DNA from 3 places in the Variovorax cryoconiti genome. Region 2 is predicted to be linked to each of the others. Evidence: predicted binding sites of a transcription regulator. Region 2 holds the regulator's gene; each other region holds the start of a gene.
What was found. Region 2 encodes FNR, which switches genes on or off when oxygen is low (the NO sensors DNR and NnrR bind a similar motif). Its sites were predicted from a motif close to TTGATNNNNATCAA; they were not measured.
Positions count from the first base shown of each region.

Region 1 (5,780 bases), on a different contig from region 2:
GTCACTCGGAGGTGCTCATGAGTCAATGGGAAGTGGAATTCGCCGACGCCGTGGCCAACCTGGAAACGGCCTATGCGGTGGACCAGCACGCCTACGACGTCCTGCGCGATCCACTCAAGGCGTCCTGGGCCTTGCTCCCGACCTGGATGTGGCCCGAACCCGAGCGCGTCGGCGCCCTGCTGCGGGCGCGCATCGACCTCGTCGTTGCGGAAGACGAGGTGCGCGACCTGGTGCGCCGCCAGAGCATCGCCATCCGCAATGCGCGGGCTCGCCGCCAGGCGATGTACCAGCGCCGCGCCTTTGCACAAACAGCCCCCGACGAACTCAGTGGCCCGGCTGCCCTGGCCGCACTGTCGCCCTCACCCATCATCAGCGCTGCGCAGCCGGCGATCGATTCCTGAGCCTGTCGGCGCAACATCGACCGCGACCGACGTTGCCGTCGGCTACTGGATCGTCGTGTGGGCAACGTCGAAGGACGGGCTGATGAACGTGGGCGCGGCGAGTTGGCCACGACGCGGGCCATCGGCGCCAGCGGCCGCCTGCAGCGCCATGTAGCCTGCGGCCAGCGCCGCCTGGTAGGTCTTGGCGGGCGCGTCGGCCGCATCGATCGGCTCGTAGACGCCCGCGTCGTCGTTCTCTTCCTGCAGCACCCAGAAATACAGGCCCGGCCACGGCTCGTCCACGGTCAGTGCAATGCGGCGCAGATCAGCAGTCATTTCTTCATCCTCGTCGGGCCGGGCCCGTTGCTGTTGTGTGTGTCGGGACCGGAGGGAACCGAGTTCTTTAGTTCACATTCGATGATCTTTGTCACCGTCTGTCGATAGCCTGAATTAGGCATGGCTTTCGCCGGATATGCGCAGCGCGGGGGAGCCGGTTGTAATGCTTTAAGTGACAAATCCCGCAAAACAACGAGAACATTAGTACTCCTTTAGCGCTTCACTGGCGTCCAATGAACCCCTTACCAGGGACGCACATGAATCAGCCACAGCACGCACCGCAAGATCCGCCGGCCTCCTTCGACTTCGACTATGCGCCCGGTGCGCTGGAAGTCCGCGTTTCCGAACTCGCCGTCGCCACGGCCGACCGGAACGACCCGCTGGTTGACGACGCATTGCGCACCGTCCTGCGCATCCTGCGAGAACAGCACGCGACCGACGCCGCCTTCGTCCTCGAACTGGTCGACGGACGCCGCGTCCAGCGCTCGCTCAACGGTGCCGCGTGCGGCAGTTTTCACACCGCCCGCTTCGGCAACCTGCTCGACTTCGCCATGGCGTGCCAGACCGTCCCGCGGACGACGAACGCCGTCTGCTATGCGAGCGTCCCGGTCGTCCTGCTCGACGGACGGGTCTACGGCACCCTGTACGGGCCGTGCTGTGATCTGGCCGAAGAAGCACGCCAGCGTGATCTGAAACGGCTGCAACTGACGGCACAACTGGCGGCCCGTCTGATCGATGCGAGGCGTGCCCGGGCGCCGATGCCGGGCACGGCCGCCACCGCAGAGGTGTAATCGCCCAAGGCCGGGCCACTGCGCTCGTTCCTCGAACTTGATCCACCGCAAGCCCCGGCGCGTGGCACCGGCGCAGCATGGTGGCTCGACGGCTTCTCAAGGAGACACACCATGTACCGCTACATCCTGGTTCCACTCGACGGCAGCAAGACGGCCGAGCGCGGCCTGCGCGAAGCGATCCGATTCGCCGACGCGCAGAAGACCAAAGGCAAGCTGCGCCTGGTGCACGTCATCGATGAGTTCCCCACGCTGGTCGAGCTCTCGTCGATGAACAGCTTCGAGCTCTCGATCCAGCGTCTGCGCGACGACGGCCATGCACTGCTGGAACGGGCCGCGCGCACCGTCGCCGAAGCCGACGTTGAGGCCGACACGGCCTTGTGTGAAGTCACACAAGGCCGCATCGCCGACGCGCTGGTGGACGAGGCCCGCAAGAGCGGCTGCGACCTCATCGTGATGGGCACGCACGGCCGCCGCGGCTTCAGCCGACTGGCGCTCGGCAGCGACGCCGACCTGGTGGTGCGCGCGAGCATGGTGCCGGTGCTGCTCGTGCGCGACACCGCGGTGGACACCTGAGGACGCCACCGTCGGCATGCTGGCACCCTGGCGCGCTGCAGCCTTCGTCAGCGGGCTCCTGCTGCTGGGTGGGTGCGCACCGCTGGTGGCCCCGCCTGCAGCGCTGCTCGCGGGCAGCACGCCGGAATCAGGGGTCGAGTCGGGGTTCGCGTCGCTGGTGACGCGGCGCAGCGCCACCGTGGTGGACATCGCGACGCTTCGCATCGGGCGCGACGCCAGCCCCGACGCGACCGAGCTCGAGTTCATGCCGGAAAACGACTTCGCCGACCGCCTGGCCTGGCCGCTCCCGGCGAGCGCGCGGCTCAGCCAGATCCGCGATCTCGCCTCGGGGCTGATTCTGTCCAGCGATGGCTACATCCTCACCAGCGCGCACGTGATCCGCAACGTGGACGACATCCAGGTCCGGCTCGACGATGGCCGGCGCTTCCGTGCACGTGTGGTGGGCCTCGACGCGCGCAGCGACGTGGGCGTGCTCAAGATCGCGGCCACCGGGCTGCCCACCGCCGTCATGGGCGATTCCTCCCGATTGGCCACGGGCGACTGGGTGGCGGCGATCGGCGCACCCTTCGGTTTCCATGGCAGCTTCACCGCCGGGGTGGTCAGCGCGACCGGCCGCTTCCTCAACGGCGCGGGCGAGATTCCGTTCATCCAGACCGACGTCGCCATCAACCCGGGCAGTTCCGGCGGTCCGCTCTTCAACAGCCGGGGCGAGGTGGTGGCGATCAATGCGCTGATCTACAGCGGCAACGGCGGCTACATGGGCATCTCCTTCGCGGTCCCCATCAATCTGGCGCTGAAAATCGCCCATGCGTTGCGCGCGAACGGCACGGTCCGGCGTGTGCACCTGGGCGCCGAGTTCCAGGGGGTGACGCCGGCACTCGCGCAATCGTTCGGCGCGCCCGGCACCACGGGTGCGCTGGTGGTGCAAGTGCACGACGGCGGTCCGGCCCACGCCGCCGGCCTGGCGGTTGGCGATATCGTGACCGCGATCGACGGTGTGCCCACGGCGCGCCCCATCGCCCTGATCGACACCATCGCCGCACGGCCGGCCGGCACGCGGTGCAGTCTGACGGTCTGGCGGCGCGGCACCGCCGTCACCGTCCGTGCCACGCTAACCCTTCAACCGGGCAGCACGCCCAACGACGCCCCGCCCGGCGATATCGCGTGGACCGACGACCTCGGTCTGACGCTGCTCGAACTCACCGCTGCACAGCGCCTGCAGCTTCGCATCGACAGCGGCCTGTGGGTGCACGATGCCGTGGGGCTCGCGCGCAGCGAAGGGGTCCGGCCGGGCGATGTGGTCATCGCCGTCAATGACCAGCGGGTGGCACACGTCGCCGACTTCAAACGCCTGGTCGCCGCGTTGCCGCCGGGCGGCGGCAGCGTCGCGCTGCTGCTGATGCGCGACCGGCGGATGGCCTACCTGGCCATCGGCTTGCCGCCGAAGCCGCCCGCGCGCTGACGCCCTCCAGGCCCCGCCAGAGACGGCCGACAATAGCCACTTCATTCACGGAGCATCTGCAATGGCGATCGAAATGGCTTTCTGGGCCGAACCGGAACACATGGACGCCATCCGGGCGGCCAATGGCCTCGCGAGCGGGCTGAAGAACGTCCCCCTTTGCCCGTTCAACGTCGGCGACACCTTCAGCTACCCCGGCCCCACCAATGCCCTGGCCTACCGGGTCATCCAGCGGCATTACCAGCCGATGGCGGATGGGAGCGCGAAGTGGGTCATGAAGATCGAACCCTGCGCGCATCCGGTGGCCGGGTAGTTCCCGGCATCAACGGGCGACGAAACGCGTCAGCATCCAGACGCAAGAAAGCCCCGACTGGCGGGGCTTTCAGGGGCTTTTGATGCACCGCGAGGTGATCAGAAGCCAATTCTGGCGGAACCGGAGGGATTCGAACCCTCGATGAGGCTCTACACCCCATACTCCCTTAGCAGGGGAGCACCTTCGGCCACTCGGTCACAGTTCCTTTGGAGGCGTGATTATGCCAGTGTTCGGGGCGTTTTCAGGCGGTCGGCTGGTCGAGATCGAAGGCTTTGTGCAATGAACGCACCGCCAGCTCCATGTACTTCTCGTCGATCACGACGGAGGTCTTGATTTCGCTGGTGGAAATCATCTGGATGTTGATGCCCTCTTCGCTCAGCACGCGGAACATCTTGCTGGCAACGCCGACGTGGCTGCGCATGCCGATGCCCACGATGCTGACCTTGCAGATCTTGGTGTCGCCCACGATCTCGGCCGCACCCAGCGTCGGCAGCACCTTGGCCTTGAGCAGATCGGTGGCCTTGGCGTAGTCGTTGCGGTTCACCGTGAAGCTGAAGTCGGTTTTCCCGTCCTTGCTCAGGTTCTGGATGATCACGTCGACCTCGATGTTCGCGTCGGCGATGGCACCGAGGATGTGGTACGCGATGCCCGGCTTGTCGGGCACGCCCAGCACCGAGATCTTCGCCTCGTCGCGGTTGAACGCGATGCCGGATACGACGGCTTGTTCCATGTTTTCGTCTTCCTCGAAAGTGATCAGCGTGCCGGACTTGGCTTCTTCATTGATGTCGATGTCCCAGGGCGTGAAGCTCGACAGCACGCGCAGCGGGACCTTGTACTTGCCGGCGAATTCCACCGAGCGGATCTGCAGCACCTTGGAGCCGAGGCTCGCCATCTCGAGCATTTCCTCGAAGCTGACGGTCTGCAGCCGGCGCGCGTCGGGTTCTACGCGCGGGTCGGTGGTGTAGACGCCGTCGACGTCGGTGTAGATCAGGCATTCGGCGGCCTTCATCGCCGCGGCGATGGCCACGGCCGAGGTGTCGCTGCCGCCCCGGCCCAGCGTCGTGATGTTGCCGGCATCGTCCACGCCCTGGAAGCCCGTGATGACCACCACCTTGCCGGCGTCGAGGTCGGCGCGCACGCGGGCGTCGTCGATGCTTTCGATGCGGGCCTTGGTGAAGGCGCTGTCAGTGCGCACCGAGACCTGCCAACCGGCATAGCTCACCGACGGCACGCCCTCGGCCTGCAGCGCGATGGCCAGCAGCGCCGACGAAGCCTGCTCGCCGGTCGACGCGAGCATGTCGAGTTCGCGGTCGTGGCTCGCGTCGGTCTTGCTGGACGCGAGCTCCTTCGCAAGGCCCAGCAGCCGGTTGGTCTCGCCGCTCATGGCACTCGGGACCACCACCATCTGGTGGCCGGCGCGTGCCCATTTGGCGACGCGCTTGGCGACGTTCTTGATGCGCTCGGTCGAGCCCATCGACGTACCGCCGTATTTGTGAACGATCAATGCCATGGGTGAAATCAAGGAGAGGAAAAACGGACGCCGCGAAGTCGGCGACGGCCCTGCGGACCGCTTCGTCGATGGCCGATTCAGCGCAAAGGCTGCGAGCTACGGCGAAGGCGCGACATTGTACCAACGCAGCCGCGCGCCATCCCGCTCGACGAAGCCGTCGGCGACCTTCAGCCGGATGCCGTGGCCGCGGGTGCGGCAGGCCTCGACCTGGTCGAGCAGCTGCTGCAGTTGCGCCTCGCTCGGCACCGCGCGGTGGACGCTGCGCAGCCAGTGCCGCAAGGCGTTGGCACGGCGCTCGCGCGACAGGGCCTGCAAAGCGTCGATGGCTGGCGGCATGCCGGCCGTCGCCAGATCGATCTCTGCCAGCTCGGTCAGCAAGGCCGACGCGCGCGCCGCGTTGCGGGCACTGCGCGCGAAG
Region 1 covers NZ_JBPJZI010000006.1:64,295-70,074, reverse strand. The annotation lists gene ACSFA2_RS16125 (hypothetical protein) at 18-401, shown strand; gene ACSFA2_RS16120 (hypothetical protein) at 444-716, opposite strand; gene ACSFA2_RS16115 (hypothetical protein) at 974-1,507, shown strand; gene ACSFA2_RS16110 (universal stress protein) at 1,619-2,080, shown strand; gene ACSFA2_RS16105 (trypsin-like peptidase domain-containing protein) at 2,097-3,542, shown strand; gene ACSFA2_RS16100 (hypothetical protein) at 3,604-3,852, shown strand; tRNA gene ACSFA2_RS16095 (tRNA-Ser) at 3,965-4,057, opposite strand; gene ACSFA2_RS16090 (aspartate kinase) at 4,094-5,362, opposite strand; gene tilS (tRNA lysidine(34) synthetase TilS) at 5,459-5,780, opposite strand, start outside.
Region 1: the regulator FNR is predicted to act here: its motif matches at 1,545-1,558, upstream of ACSFA2_RS16110 (universal stress protein).

Region 2 (5,780 bases):
CGGGTTGTACTGGTGATGGGTCAGCGCCAGGTGCTTCTGCACCTCGGCGAACTTGTTGGCGAGGATCACGCTGACCGGGTTCTCCTGCCCATCGACCGCACGCTGCTCGAGCGCGGCGTACAGCTCCGGAAAAGCCAGGGGTGTCGGGTTGGCGTCGAGCGCCTTGACCCAGTCGATGTTGATCGGGTTCGGGATCACGCGCAGCTTGAGGCCCGCGATGTCCTCCACCTTGCGGATGGGGCGCCTGCTGTTGGTCAGGTCGCGAAAACCCAGCTCCCAGTACGCCAGCCCGATGATGCCCCGGTCTGCCAGCTTGGCGTGCAGAGCCGTCCCGAACGGGCCGTCGACCACCGCATCGACCTCGCGCGCATTGGCGAACAGGAAGGGAAAGTCGTAGATCGCGAACTCCTTGACCTGCGCGGCCAGGATGCCCGAATTGAGCACCGTCATCTCGACCGTGCCGCCCTGCACCGCCGACACCGTCTGCGCGTCGCCGCCCAGCACGCCGCCGGGGAACAGGGTCACCTTGATCTTTCCGCCCGATTGGGCGGCGACGATCTCGGCGAACTTCTCCGCGCCCATGACGGCCGGATGGCCCTTGGGGTTCTGCAGGCCGAGCTTGAGGGTGCGCTCCTTGATGTCCTGCGCCGATGCGGCACCGATGGCACAGACCGCAAGGGCCGCAGCCACCGTGCGGATGAAAGAAAGTCTCATGGGTCGTGTCTCCTCGAAAAGGACGACCAATGTACGGACCCGCCCCGCAGCGCCTCAGCGGGTTTGTACCCACCGAGCGACGTCGGCGCCTAGACGCACCAGATCGCGATCTGCTGGCTCAGGTCATGCCACACGGCCTGCAGCGCCACGGCCGCGAGCAAGGCGCCCGCGATGCGCGTGCCCCCTTCGCGGCGCACGGGGCCGATGCCGTTGCGCAGGTGCCGCCACAGCCAGGGGGCCAGCAAGAGCCATACGCTGCTGCCGAGCGCGAAGGCGGCCATGACGGCCGCGCCCTCCAGCGGCCCGTTGCCGAGCGCGGCGAGCATCAGCGCGGAGTACAACAACCCGCAGGGCATGCCGACCCAGAGCGCGCCCGTGGCCAGCACGCGCCACGACGAGCCGGCCAGCGGCTTGAGCCCACGCGCCAGCCATCGGCCCACACCATGCGTCCACAGCGGCTGCCGGCCCGACACGGCCAGCACGAGCCCCCACGCGAACACGAAGACGTGCATCAGCAGCCACAGTGGCCGAAGCGCAGCGACCTGCTCGCTGGCCAGCGCCAGGCTCTGCACGGCGATGGCGGCGATGGCGCCGCCGAGCGCATAGCCGGCCGCGCGGCCTGCGTGGAAAGCGAGTGCGGCCGGCACGGTCGGGGTGGCCGCGGGCAGCGCCGCCACCCCGCCGCCCGGCGGCGGCCGCACGATGCGGATCACGCCGGCGCACGCCGCACCGCACATGGCGACGCAATGCGGCCCGCCGGCCAGGCCCATCAGGAGTGCGGTGCCGACAAGGGCGGTCTGCATGGCGGACCTAGATGATTCTTGAAAAGCGCGTGCGGTTGCGGTCGGCCTGCAGGTAGCGGTCGAACACCATCGCGATGGCACGCACGAAGAACCAGCCGGTCGGCGTCACCTCGATCTCGTGCTCGCCGAGGGTCACCAGACCCTGCGCGGCCAGCGGCTCGAGTGCTTCGAGCTCGGCGGCGAAGTGCCGGCGGAAGTCGATCAGGTGCGCCAGCGCGATCGACTCGAAGTTCACCTGCCCCTGGCACATCAACGCCATGATCACCGAGCGCCGCAGCACGTCGTCGCGCGACAGCGCCAGGCCGCGCACCACCGGCAGGCGACCCTGGTCGAGCAGGTCGTAGTACTCCTCCAGCGTCTTCGCGTTCTGGCTGTAGGTGGCGCCGACGCGGCCGATGGCTGACACGCCCAGCGCCACCAGGTCGCAGTCAGGCTGCGTGCTGTAGCCCTGGAAGTTGCGGTGCAACCGGCCCTGCCGCTTGGCGATGGCCAGCGCGTCGGTCGGCAGCGCGAAATGGTCCATGCCGATGTAGACATAGCCGGCCGCGGTGAGTGCGGCGATCGAGCGCGACAGCATGTCGACCTTGGTCGCCGCGTCGGGCAGCTCGGCCGCCTCGATGCGGCGCTGCGGCTTGAAGCGCTCCGGCAGGTGGGCATAGGCATAGAGCGCGATGCGGTCGGGCCGCAGGTCGCAGATCTGCGCCAGCGTGCGGTCGAAGGAGGCGGCGGTCTGCTTCGGCAGGCCGTAGATCAGGTCGACGTTGATGGACATGAAGCCAAGACGCCGCGCCGCCGCCATCAGGTCGAACACCTGCGCCGCAGGCTGGATGCGGTGCACCGCCTTCTGCACCGCAGGGTCGAAGTCCTGCACGCCGAAGCTCAGGCGGTTGAAGCCCATCGCCGCCAGCTTCTCGAGCCGGCCCTCGTCGATGGTGCGCGGGTCGATCTCGATCGAGTACTCGCCGTCGGGCGCCAGCACGAAGGCGCTGCGCAGGATGTCCATGAGGCGGCCGAGGCTGGCGTCGTCCAGGAAGGTCGGCGTACCGCCCCCCAGGTGCAGCTGGCTCACCAGCGCGCCACGCCCGAGTTGCGCCACCTGCAAATCGACCTCGCGCGCCAGATAGCGCAGGTAGTCGTCGGCGCGCTCGTGGTGCTTGGTGACGATCTTGTTGCAGGCGCAGAAATAGCACAGCGACGCGCAGAACGGCACGTGCACGTAGAGCGACAGCGGCAGCGCCCGGGCGCTGGTGCCCATGCGGCGCTGGCGCAGCGCCTGCGCGTAGTCGTCGCTGCCGAAGGCTTCGACAAAGCGGTCCGCGGTCGGGTACGAGGTGTAGCGCGGGCCGGCAACATCGAAGCGCTTCAGGGTCGCCGGCGTCATGGTGGGTGCGGCGGGTGCGGCAGACGGGGGAACCAACTGCAGCCGGCTCGGCGCGGCGGATTCGGTAAGGAGGGTGGATGGCATGGTGATGGGGCGCGGAGGGCTCGTCGACTGTGCCGCCAACCGGGCCCTTCTTCATTGACGCCCGTCAAGCCTGCGCACCCACGGCTCGCGAACAATTCCCTCAAACCACCGACGCGTCGGCAGCGCCCTCCCCGCCTGCCTCGCCCGCAGCCCATGACCCCCGAAACCATCAAAGTCGCCTGTTCCAACTGCAACCTGCGCGAGCTGTGCATGCCGATCGGCCTGCAGCCCGCCGACCTGAAGCGCATCGACGAGATCGTCGCCACGCGCCGCAAGGTGAAGCGGCGCGAGACCTTGTTCCACAACGGCGAGCGCTTCACCTCGCTCTACGCCATCCGCACCGGCGTCTTCAAGACCCGCGTGACCTCGGAGGACGGCCGCGACCAGGTCACCGGCTTCCAGATGGCGGGCGAAATCATCGGCCTGGACGGCATCGTGAACGACCACCACACCTGCGACGCGGTGGCACTGGAAGACGCGGAAGTCTGCGTGATGCCCTTCGACCGCATCGAGGAACTCTCGCGCGAGGTGACGGCTCTGCAGCGGCATGTGCACCAGATCATGAGCCGCGAGATCGTGCGCGAGCACGGCGTGATGTTGCTGCTGGGCAGCATGCGTGCCGAGGAGCGTCTCGCGGCCTTCCTGCTGAACCTGGTGCAGCGCCTGCACGCGCGCGGCTTCTCGCAGTCGGAGCTGGTGCTGCGCATGACGCGCGAGGAGATCGGCAGCTACCTTGGCCTCAAGCTCGAGACGGTGAGCCGCACGCTGTCGAAGTTCGTCGAGGACGGCATCGTCGCGGTGCAGCAGCGCCATGTGCGCATCGTCGACGCCGACAAGCTGCGCCGGTTGGTCAACGCGCCGGCGTGTTGACCTCGCGCCGCGACATCGCGAGCAGCGCGGTCAGCGCGCTCGAGCCCATCGCCAACAGCCAGAAGACGAAGAAGCTCGCGGTGTAGAGCCCCTGGCGCGACAGCGGCAGCGGCTCGCCGCGCCAGTGCACGTCGCTCGGGTCGACCATGGCGAACACCAGCATCTCGACCACGCAGGCCAGCAGGAACGAGGGCCAGAGGATCCAGGCCAGGCGGCGAATGCGGCGTTTCATCGCGGCCGTCTCAGCGCTTGGGCAAGGGCACGTCGTCGCTGGGCGTGGCGGCATGGTTGCGTCCTGCCTGGGCCGGCATCAGCTTCTTGTCGGCCAGCGTCTTGTTGATCTCGATGCCCTGGCGGTAGTAGTCCGCAGACACCACCGGGTCGGGCGTGCGGATGGCCAGCCACAGCGTGGCGAACCCGGCCACCACGACGATCGCCGGGCCGGCGATCACCATCCAGACGAGCGGGAACTTCCACCATGGCTCGGCTGGCTCGGCGGGTGTCTTCGATGCAAGGGCATTCATGGGTTTGTCTCCTGTAGTTCAGCGCGGAACGAGAAAGATGGCCTTCTCCGACACGTGGGCGCCGCCGTCGGCCGCCCGCACGTCGAAATACACGGGGTGCGAGCCCGAGGGCGCGGCACCGTACGGCAGCTGCAGGCGCACCGCGACCCAGCGCGATTCGGCAGGCTGGACCTCGACCGAATCGCCAGCGGCGACCGTGAGGCCTTCGAGGCCGCTGGCCGCAATGGCATAGCGCTGCGGCCTTTCCGTCGCGTTCATGACCTGCAGGCGGTACACGTTCTCCAGCATGCCGCCCTCGACGATGCGCGCAAGCGAAGCGCGGTCGCGCACCACGTCGACCTTCAGCGGCGTGCGCACCACCAGGCTCGCGAGCAGGCCGATGCACAGCGCCGCCAGCACGCCCGTGTAGACGAGCACGCGCGGGCGGATCACGCGCGCCACCACCTGGCGCGCCGACCAGCGCGCGGCCAGGCCGTTCTGCGTGGCGTAGCGGATCAGGCCGCGCGGGTAGTCCATCTTGTCCATCACGGTGTTGCAAGCGTCCACGCACAGGCCGCAGCCGATGCATTCGTACTGCAGGCCGTCGCGGATGTCGATGCCGGTCGGGCATACCTGCACGCACAGCGTGCAGTCGATGCAGTCGCCCAGGCCATTGCGCTCGTGCTGCTTGCCGCGGGCGCCGCGCGGCTCGCCGCGGGCGGTGTCGTAGCTGACGATGAGCGTGTCGCGGTCGAACATCGCGCTCTGGAAGCGCGCGTACGGGCACATGTACTTGCAGACCTGCTCGCGCATGAAACCCGCGTTGCCATAGGTCGCGAAGCCGTAGAAGAAGGCCCAGAACACCTCCCACGAGCCCATCTGCGTCTGCAGGAAGGCCATGCCGAGGTCACGGATGGGCGTGAAGTAGCCGACGAAGGTGAAGCCGGTCCACATCGCGATGCCCAGCCACACCACGTGCTTGAAGGTTTTCTTGACGCCCTTCTCCATCGACAGCGCGCCCTTGTCCAGCCGCATGCGCGCGCTGCGGGCGCCCTCGATCTTCTCTTCGACCCACATGAAGATTTCGGTGTAGACCGTCTGCGGGCAGGCGTAGCCGCACCACAGGCGGCCCGCCACGGCGGTGAAGAGAAAGAGCGACAGCGCCGAGATGATGAGCAGCCCTGTGAGGTAGATCAGGTCCTGCGGATAGAGCACCAGCCCGAAGATGTAGAAGCGCCGCGCGGCCAGGTCGAACAACACCATCTGCCGCTCGCCCCAGTCGATCCACGGCAGCCCGTAGAACACGATCTGCGTGATGAACACCATGGCCCAGCGCCAGCGCGCGAACACGCCCTGGATGCTGCGCGCATAGATCTTCTTGTGCGCTTCGTAGAGGCCGACGCCCTCGCCCTCTGCCGGGGCGAT
Region 2 covers NZ_JBPJZI010000005.1:278,503-284,282, reverse strand. The annotation lists gene ACSFA2_RS15165 (TRAP transporter substrate-binding protein) at 1-714, opposite strand, end outside; gene ACSFA2_RS15160 (sulfite exporter TauE/SafE family protein) at 804-1,517, opposite strand; gene hemN (oxygen-independent coproporphyrinogen III oxidase) at 1,525-2,898, opposite strand; gene fnr (fumarate/nitrate reduction transcriptional regulator Fnr) at 3,136-3,852, shown strand; gene ACSFA2_RS15145 (hypothetical protein) at 3,833-4,084, opposite strand; gene ACSFA2_RS15140 (FixH family protein) at 4,095-4,376, opposite strand; gene ccoG (cytochrome c oxidase accessory protein CcoG) at 4,395-5,780, opposite strand, start outside.

Region 3 (5,780 bases), on a different contig from region 2:
GCTCGCGCAGCACGTCGATCTTGGCGACGAAGGCCGACAGGTTGGCCCCCGCCTTGCCGCCCACGGCGCTCACCGCGTCGTGCAGCGAATGCCCGGCCGCACGCGCCGCGTCTTGCAGCAGTTCGATGCTGCGCGCACCGATGCCGCGCGGCGGGAAGTTGACGATGCGCAGGAAGCTGGTGTCGTCGTCCTTGTTCTCCAGGAGGCGCAGGTAGGCCAGCGCATGCTTGATTTCGGCGCGCTCGAAGAAGCGCAGGCCGCCGTACACGCGGTACGGCACGGCGGCATTGAACAGCGCGGTTTCGATCACCCGGCTCTGCGCATTGCTGCGGTAGAGCACGGCCATTTCCTTGCGGTCGATGCCGTCGCGCGCGAGCTGGCGCATCTCCTCGACCATCCATTGCGCCTCGGCGAAGTCGCTGGTGGCCTCGTACACGCGCACCGGCTCGCCGGGGCCCTGTTCGGTGCGAAGGTTCTTGCCCAGGCGCTTGGTGTTGTGGCCGATCAGCGCGTTGGCCGAGTCGAGGATGTTGCTGAAGCTGCGGTAGTTCTGCTCGAGCTTGATCTGCTGGCGCACATCGAACTCGCGCACGAAGTCGGCCATGTTGCCCACGCGCGCACCACGGAAGGCGTAGATGCTCTGGTCGTCATCGCCCACCGCGATCACGCTGCTGTCGCCCGGCAGGAAGCGGCCGTCGACCGTCTGGCCCGACAGCATCTTGATCCATGCGTACTGCAGGCGGTTGGTGTCCTGGAATTCGTCGATCAAGATGTGGCGAAAGCGCCGCTGGTAGTGCTCGCGCACCGGGTCGTTGTCGCGCAGCAGTTCGTAGCTGCGCAACATCAGCTCACCGAAGTCGACCACGCCTTCGCGTTGGCACTGTTCTTCGTAGAGCTGGTAGAGCTCGACCTTCTTGCGGTCGTCCTCGCTGTGCACCTCGACGTCGCGCGGGCGCCGACCGTCTTCCTTGGCCCCGGCGATGAACCACTGTGTCTGCTTGGCAGGAAAGCGTTCGTCGTCGACGTTGAACTGCTTCATCAGCCGCTTGATGGCCGAGAGTTGGTCCTGCGTGTCGAGGATCTGGAAGGTCGACGGCAGGTTGGCCAGCTTCCAGTGCGCACGCAGCAGGCGGTTGCACAGCCCGTGGAAGGTGCCGATCCACATGCCGCGCACATTGACCGGCAGCATCGAGGTCAGCCGCGTCATCATCTCCTTCGCCGCCTTGTTGGTGAAGGTCACGGCGAGGATGCCGCCGGGCGACACCTGCCCGGTCTGCATCAGCCAGGCGATGCGGGTGGTGAGCACCCGCGTCTTGCCGGAACCGGCCCCGGCGAGGATCAGCGCGTTGCCCGCGGGCAGCGTGACCGCCGCGAGCTGCTCGGGGTTGAGGTTGGTGAGCAGGGGCGAGGCGGCCGCTGGAAAGGAGGGAACGCCGGCGGAGGCGTCGTGCGAGCCGAAAAGGGACATCCCGGCATTGTAGGAAGCCGGGGTCCGCGCGGCGCCGATGGTGCTTATTTCACCAGCTTCAAGGTGCCCTTCATGATCGCCGAGTGACCGGGGAAGGAACAGAAGTAGGTGTAGCTCTCGGCCGCGCCGAGCTTGGCCACCGCGAAGGTCACGCTGTCGCTTTCGCCACCGCCGACGATCTTTGTGTGCGCCACAACGCGCGCATCGCCGGCCTTCACGTAGTTCTGCGGCAGGCCGGCGGCGATGCCGTCGGTCGCCACGGCCTGCACGTCGGCCGTCTTGGCCAGCACCCAGTTGTGGCCCATGGCCTGCTTCGGTAGCTTGCCGGCGTGCTTGAGCTTGACGGTGAAGTCCTTGCACGTCTTGCTCACCTCGATGGTGGCCTTGTTGAACTGCATGGCGTCGTTGCCTTCGATCTCGACAGTGCAGTCGGCGGCGAAGACGGAAGACGAGGCAAGTGCCAGAACGGCGATGGCAGCGAGACGATGGCGAAGCATGGGGAATATCTCCAGAACAGTGAAGCCGCGCGGAAGCGCTGCGGTGCCTGCAGTGTGGAAGGCCGGTGCGGCACCGGCACTGACCTGCATCAAGGCGCGCGCGACACGTTGCAGCTTTGAAACACCGCGTCAGGAAACGTTGCCGTGGATCAAGGACGCATTTCCCGGACGTGCAGACACTGGCTCCCGGCTTCCGACCCCACGTGTCGGTCACAACTGGAGTTCCTAGACATGAAGACGAACCTTGCCCGCGCCCTCGTTGCCACCACCCTGCTCGGCACGCTGTACGCCGTTCCTGCGCTGGCGCAGGAAGCCCAGGGCAACTGGCTGGTGCGCGCGCGCGCCGTGCGCCTCGACCCCGCCAACAAGTCGGACGCCATCGGCGCACTGGCCGTGCCGGAGGATGCGATCACGATCAACAGCAAGACGATCCCCGAAGTCGACATCACTTACTTCTTCACGCCGAACATCGCGGCCGAGCTGGTGCTGACCGTGCCGCAGAAGCAGCGCGTGACGGTCGAGCAGAGCGCCCTCGGCGGCCCGGTGGACATCGGCACCTTCAAGCACCTGCCGCCGACGCTGACGCTGCAGTACCACTTTCTGCCCGAGGGCACGTTCCGCCCGTACGTCGGTGCCGGCTTCAACTACACGCGCATCAGCTCGACCAACCTGAACGTGCCGACCGTCGGCCGTCTGGACCTCGACCACAACAGCTTCGGCCTGGCCGTGGGCGCGGGTTTCGACATCAAGGTCGCCAAGAACGTGTTCCTGAACTTCGACGTGAAGAAGGTGCAGATCCGCACCGACGTGCGCCTGAATGGCAACAAGCTGTCGACGGTCAAGGTCGACCCGCTGCTGATCGGCGTCGGCATCGGCTACCGTTTCTGAACGGGCGGACCGGTTCGCGAATAAGGTCTATACGAAAGTCATCACGTACGCGAGCCGGCACCCCCCTAGAATCAATCACCGGGCCCAAGTTTCTTGTCGCCCGGTTTTTTTGCGTCTGCAGGATGCGAATCGACCGGGCCGAGACCAAGCGCCCACGCCGCCGGAAATCGGTCCGCGGTGCACCTTCACAGGAGCTTGGTTTCTCATGCAGATCTTCGATTACGACAACATCCTGCTGCTGCCGCGCAAATGCCGCGTGGAAAGCCGTTCGGAATGCGACGCGAGCGTCACGCTCGGCGGCCGCAGCTTCCGCCTCCCGGTCGTGCCGGCCAACATGAAGACGGTGGTCGACGAGACCATCAGCCTCTGGCTGGCGCAGAACGGCTATTTCTATGTGATGCACCGCTTCGATCTCGACAACGTCAAGTTCGTGAGGCACATGCACGCCAAGGGCACGTTCGCCTCGATCTCGCTGGGCGTGAAGCAGGCGGACTACGACACGGTCGACCAGTTGGCCGCGGCCGGCCTGGCGCCGGAATACATCACCATCGACATCGCGCACGGCCATGCCGACACGGTGAAGAACATGATCGCCTACCTCAAGGACAAGCTGCCCAAAAGCTTCGTGATCGCGGGCAACGTGGGCACGCCCGAGGCCATCATCGACCTGGAGAACTGGGGCGCCGACGCGACCAAGGTCGGCATCGGCCCGGGCAAGGTGTGCATCACCAAGCTCAAGACCGGCTTCGGCACGGGTGGCTGGCAGCTGAGCGCGCTCAAGTGGTGTGCACGGGTGGCGACCAAGCCGATCATTGCCGACGGCGGCATCCGCGACCATGGCGACATCGCCAAGAGCATCCGATTCGGCGCGTCGATGGTGATGATCGGTTCGCTGTTCGCGGGCCATGAAGAGTCGCCCGGCAAGACGGTCGAGGTCGACGGCGTGCTCTTCAAGGAGTACTACGGCTCGGCCAGCGACTTCAACAAGGGCGAGTACAAGCACGTCGAAGGCAAGCGCATCCTCGAGCCGATCAAGGGCAAGCTGGCCGACACGCTGATCGAGATGGAGCAGGACGTGCAGAGCTCCATCAGCTACGCCGGCGGCAAGGCGCTGATGGACATTCGCAAGGTCAACTACGTGACGCTCGGTGGCGCCAACGAGGGTGAACACCTGCTGATGTAGCGCCTGTGCACTGCCGCGTCAGGCCTCCAGCAGGGCCAAGGCGTGGCGGTGCAGCGCACGGGCCGGGTCGGCCAGCGCCTCGACGATGCTGAAGTGGTTGAGGCCCGGCAGCAGCTCGCACACCGGCACCACCTTGCGCCCCCATGCCTTGCGGATCCCGGCATTCTGGGCATGGAAGGCCTCGCTCTCGTCGGCGCCGGCCACGCTGTAGAGCGTGCCGCGCTTCGGTGCCGACCACAGTGCCGGGCTGGCGCGCCGCGCGTCATGCTCGGTCAGTCGCAGCGAGTCGGCCAGGAAAGGCACATGCCGGATCTCCCGCAGGTCGTGCAGGCCCGAGATCGACAACGCGCTGCGTACCAGCCCGGCGGGCAAGTCCGGCGCCACCGCCTGCCAGTCGCAGGCCAGCAGCATCGCCGCCAGGTGCCCACCCGCCGAATGGCCCGCCACGGTGATGCGTGAGGGGTCGCCGCCGTGCGCGGCGACATGGCGCCAGGTCCACGCCAGGGCCCGCACCATCTGTAGCGCGATCGCGGGGATGGTCACCGGGGCGGTCTCGGTGCCGGGGCACAGCGCATAGTTGGGCAGCACGACGCAGGCGCCGCGCGCAACGAAGGGCGGTGCCACGAAGGAATGATCGCTCTTGTCGAGCGAGCGCCACCAGCCGCCGTGGATGAAGAAGAGCACCGGCGCATCCGACGAAGCGCCGGGGAAGATGTCGAGAGTCTCACCGGTTGCATCGCCATAGCGGACATCGAGCACGCCGGGCGTGGCGGCGCGCGCCTACGCCGAGTCGCGCGTCCAGCGCGCGAGGTGCTCGCCGCTTTCAGGCACGCGGGCGCGATTGTTGTACATGCGCTCGAGCCAAGCGGGGTCATAGGTCGTCATGAATTCGAACTCCTTCACGGTCGAGGATAGCGCCGCGCCCTTCAACGTTCAGCGGCCCCGGCCCCCGGTGGGATCTGGGTAGAATTCGCCCTGCGTTGGGGGGGTAGCTCAGCTGGGAGAGCGCCGCGTTCGCAATGCGGAGGTCGTGAGTTCGATCCTCATCCTCTCCACCAACTCGATCCCAAAAGCCTCGGCGTCCGCGCCGAGGCTTTTTTCGTGGTGCGCCGCCCTCAGGCGTCGAGGGCGAGATGCTGGCCGTGCAACGCCTGGGCGGCGGGAGATGCCAGGAAGGCCACCGTCTGCGCCGCGACATCGGTCGACACCCAGTCCGCCGGATTCGCATCCGGCATGGCCTGCCGGTTGGCAGGCGTGTCGAGCACGCTGGGCGCGATGCTGTTGACCCGGATGCCATGCGGCGACAGCTCGGCCGCCATCGCCTCGACCAAGCGCTGCAGCGCACTCTTGGACGCAATGTACGCGGACATCGAGGCCAACCCATGCCCCGCGATCTTGGCCGTGACAGCGATCACGCTGCCACCCTGGCGCTCGATCATCGACGGCACGAAAGCCTGCGCCACCGCGACGAACGACCAGGCATTGAGGTTCATCATGCGGTCCCAACCGGCGCGATCGAGCGTGTGCACGGATGCGCCCATCTCGAAACCACCGGCCACGTGCACGACGGTGTCGACGTGCTGGAAGGCTTGAAGGATCTGGCCGGCGGCGGCCTGCATGCCGGTGTCGGATGTCACGTCCGCCGCGATCAGCAGATGGCGCGAGTTGTCGAGTCCCGGAAAGGCATCGACCAGTTGGCGCTCGCTGTGACCGATGAGCGCCAACCGGACGCCGTCGCTCATGA
Region 3 covers NZ_JBPJZI010000002.1:597,823-603,602, reverse strand. The annotation lists gene ACSFA2_RS07570 (UvrD-helicase domain-containing protein) at 1-1,468, opposite strand, end outside; gene azu (azurin) at 1,513-1,965, opposite strand; gene ACSFA2_RS07560 (OmpW/AlkL family protein) at 2,197-2,853, shown strand; gene ACSFA2_RS07555 (GMP reductase) at 3,059-4,036, shown strand; partial or broken gene ACSFA2_RS07550 (alpha/beta hydrolase) at 4,055-4,921, opposite strand; tRNA gene ACSFA2_RS07545 (tRNA-Ala) at 5,019-5,094, shown strand; gene ACSFA2_RS07540 (SDR family NAD(P)-dependent oxidoreductase) at 5,152-5,780, opposite strand, start outside.
Region 3: the regulator FNR is predicted to act here: its motif matches at 2,105-2,118, upstream of azu (azurin).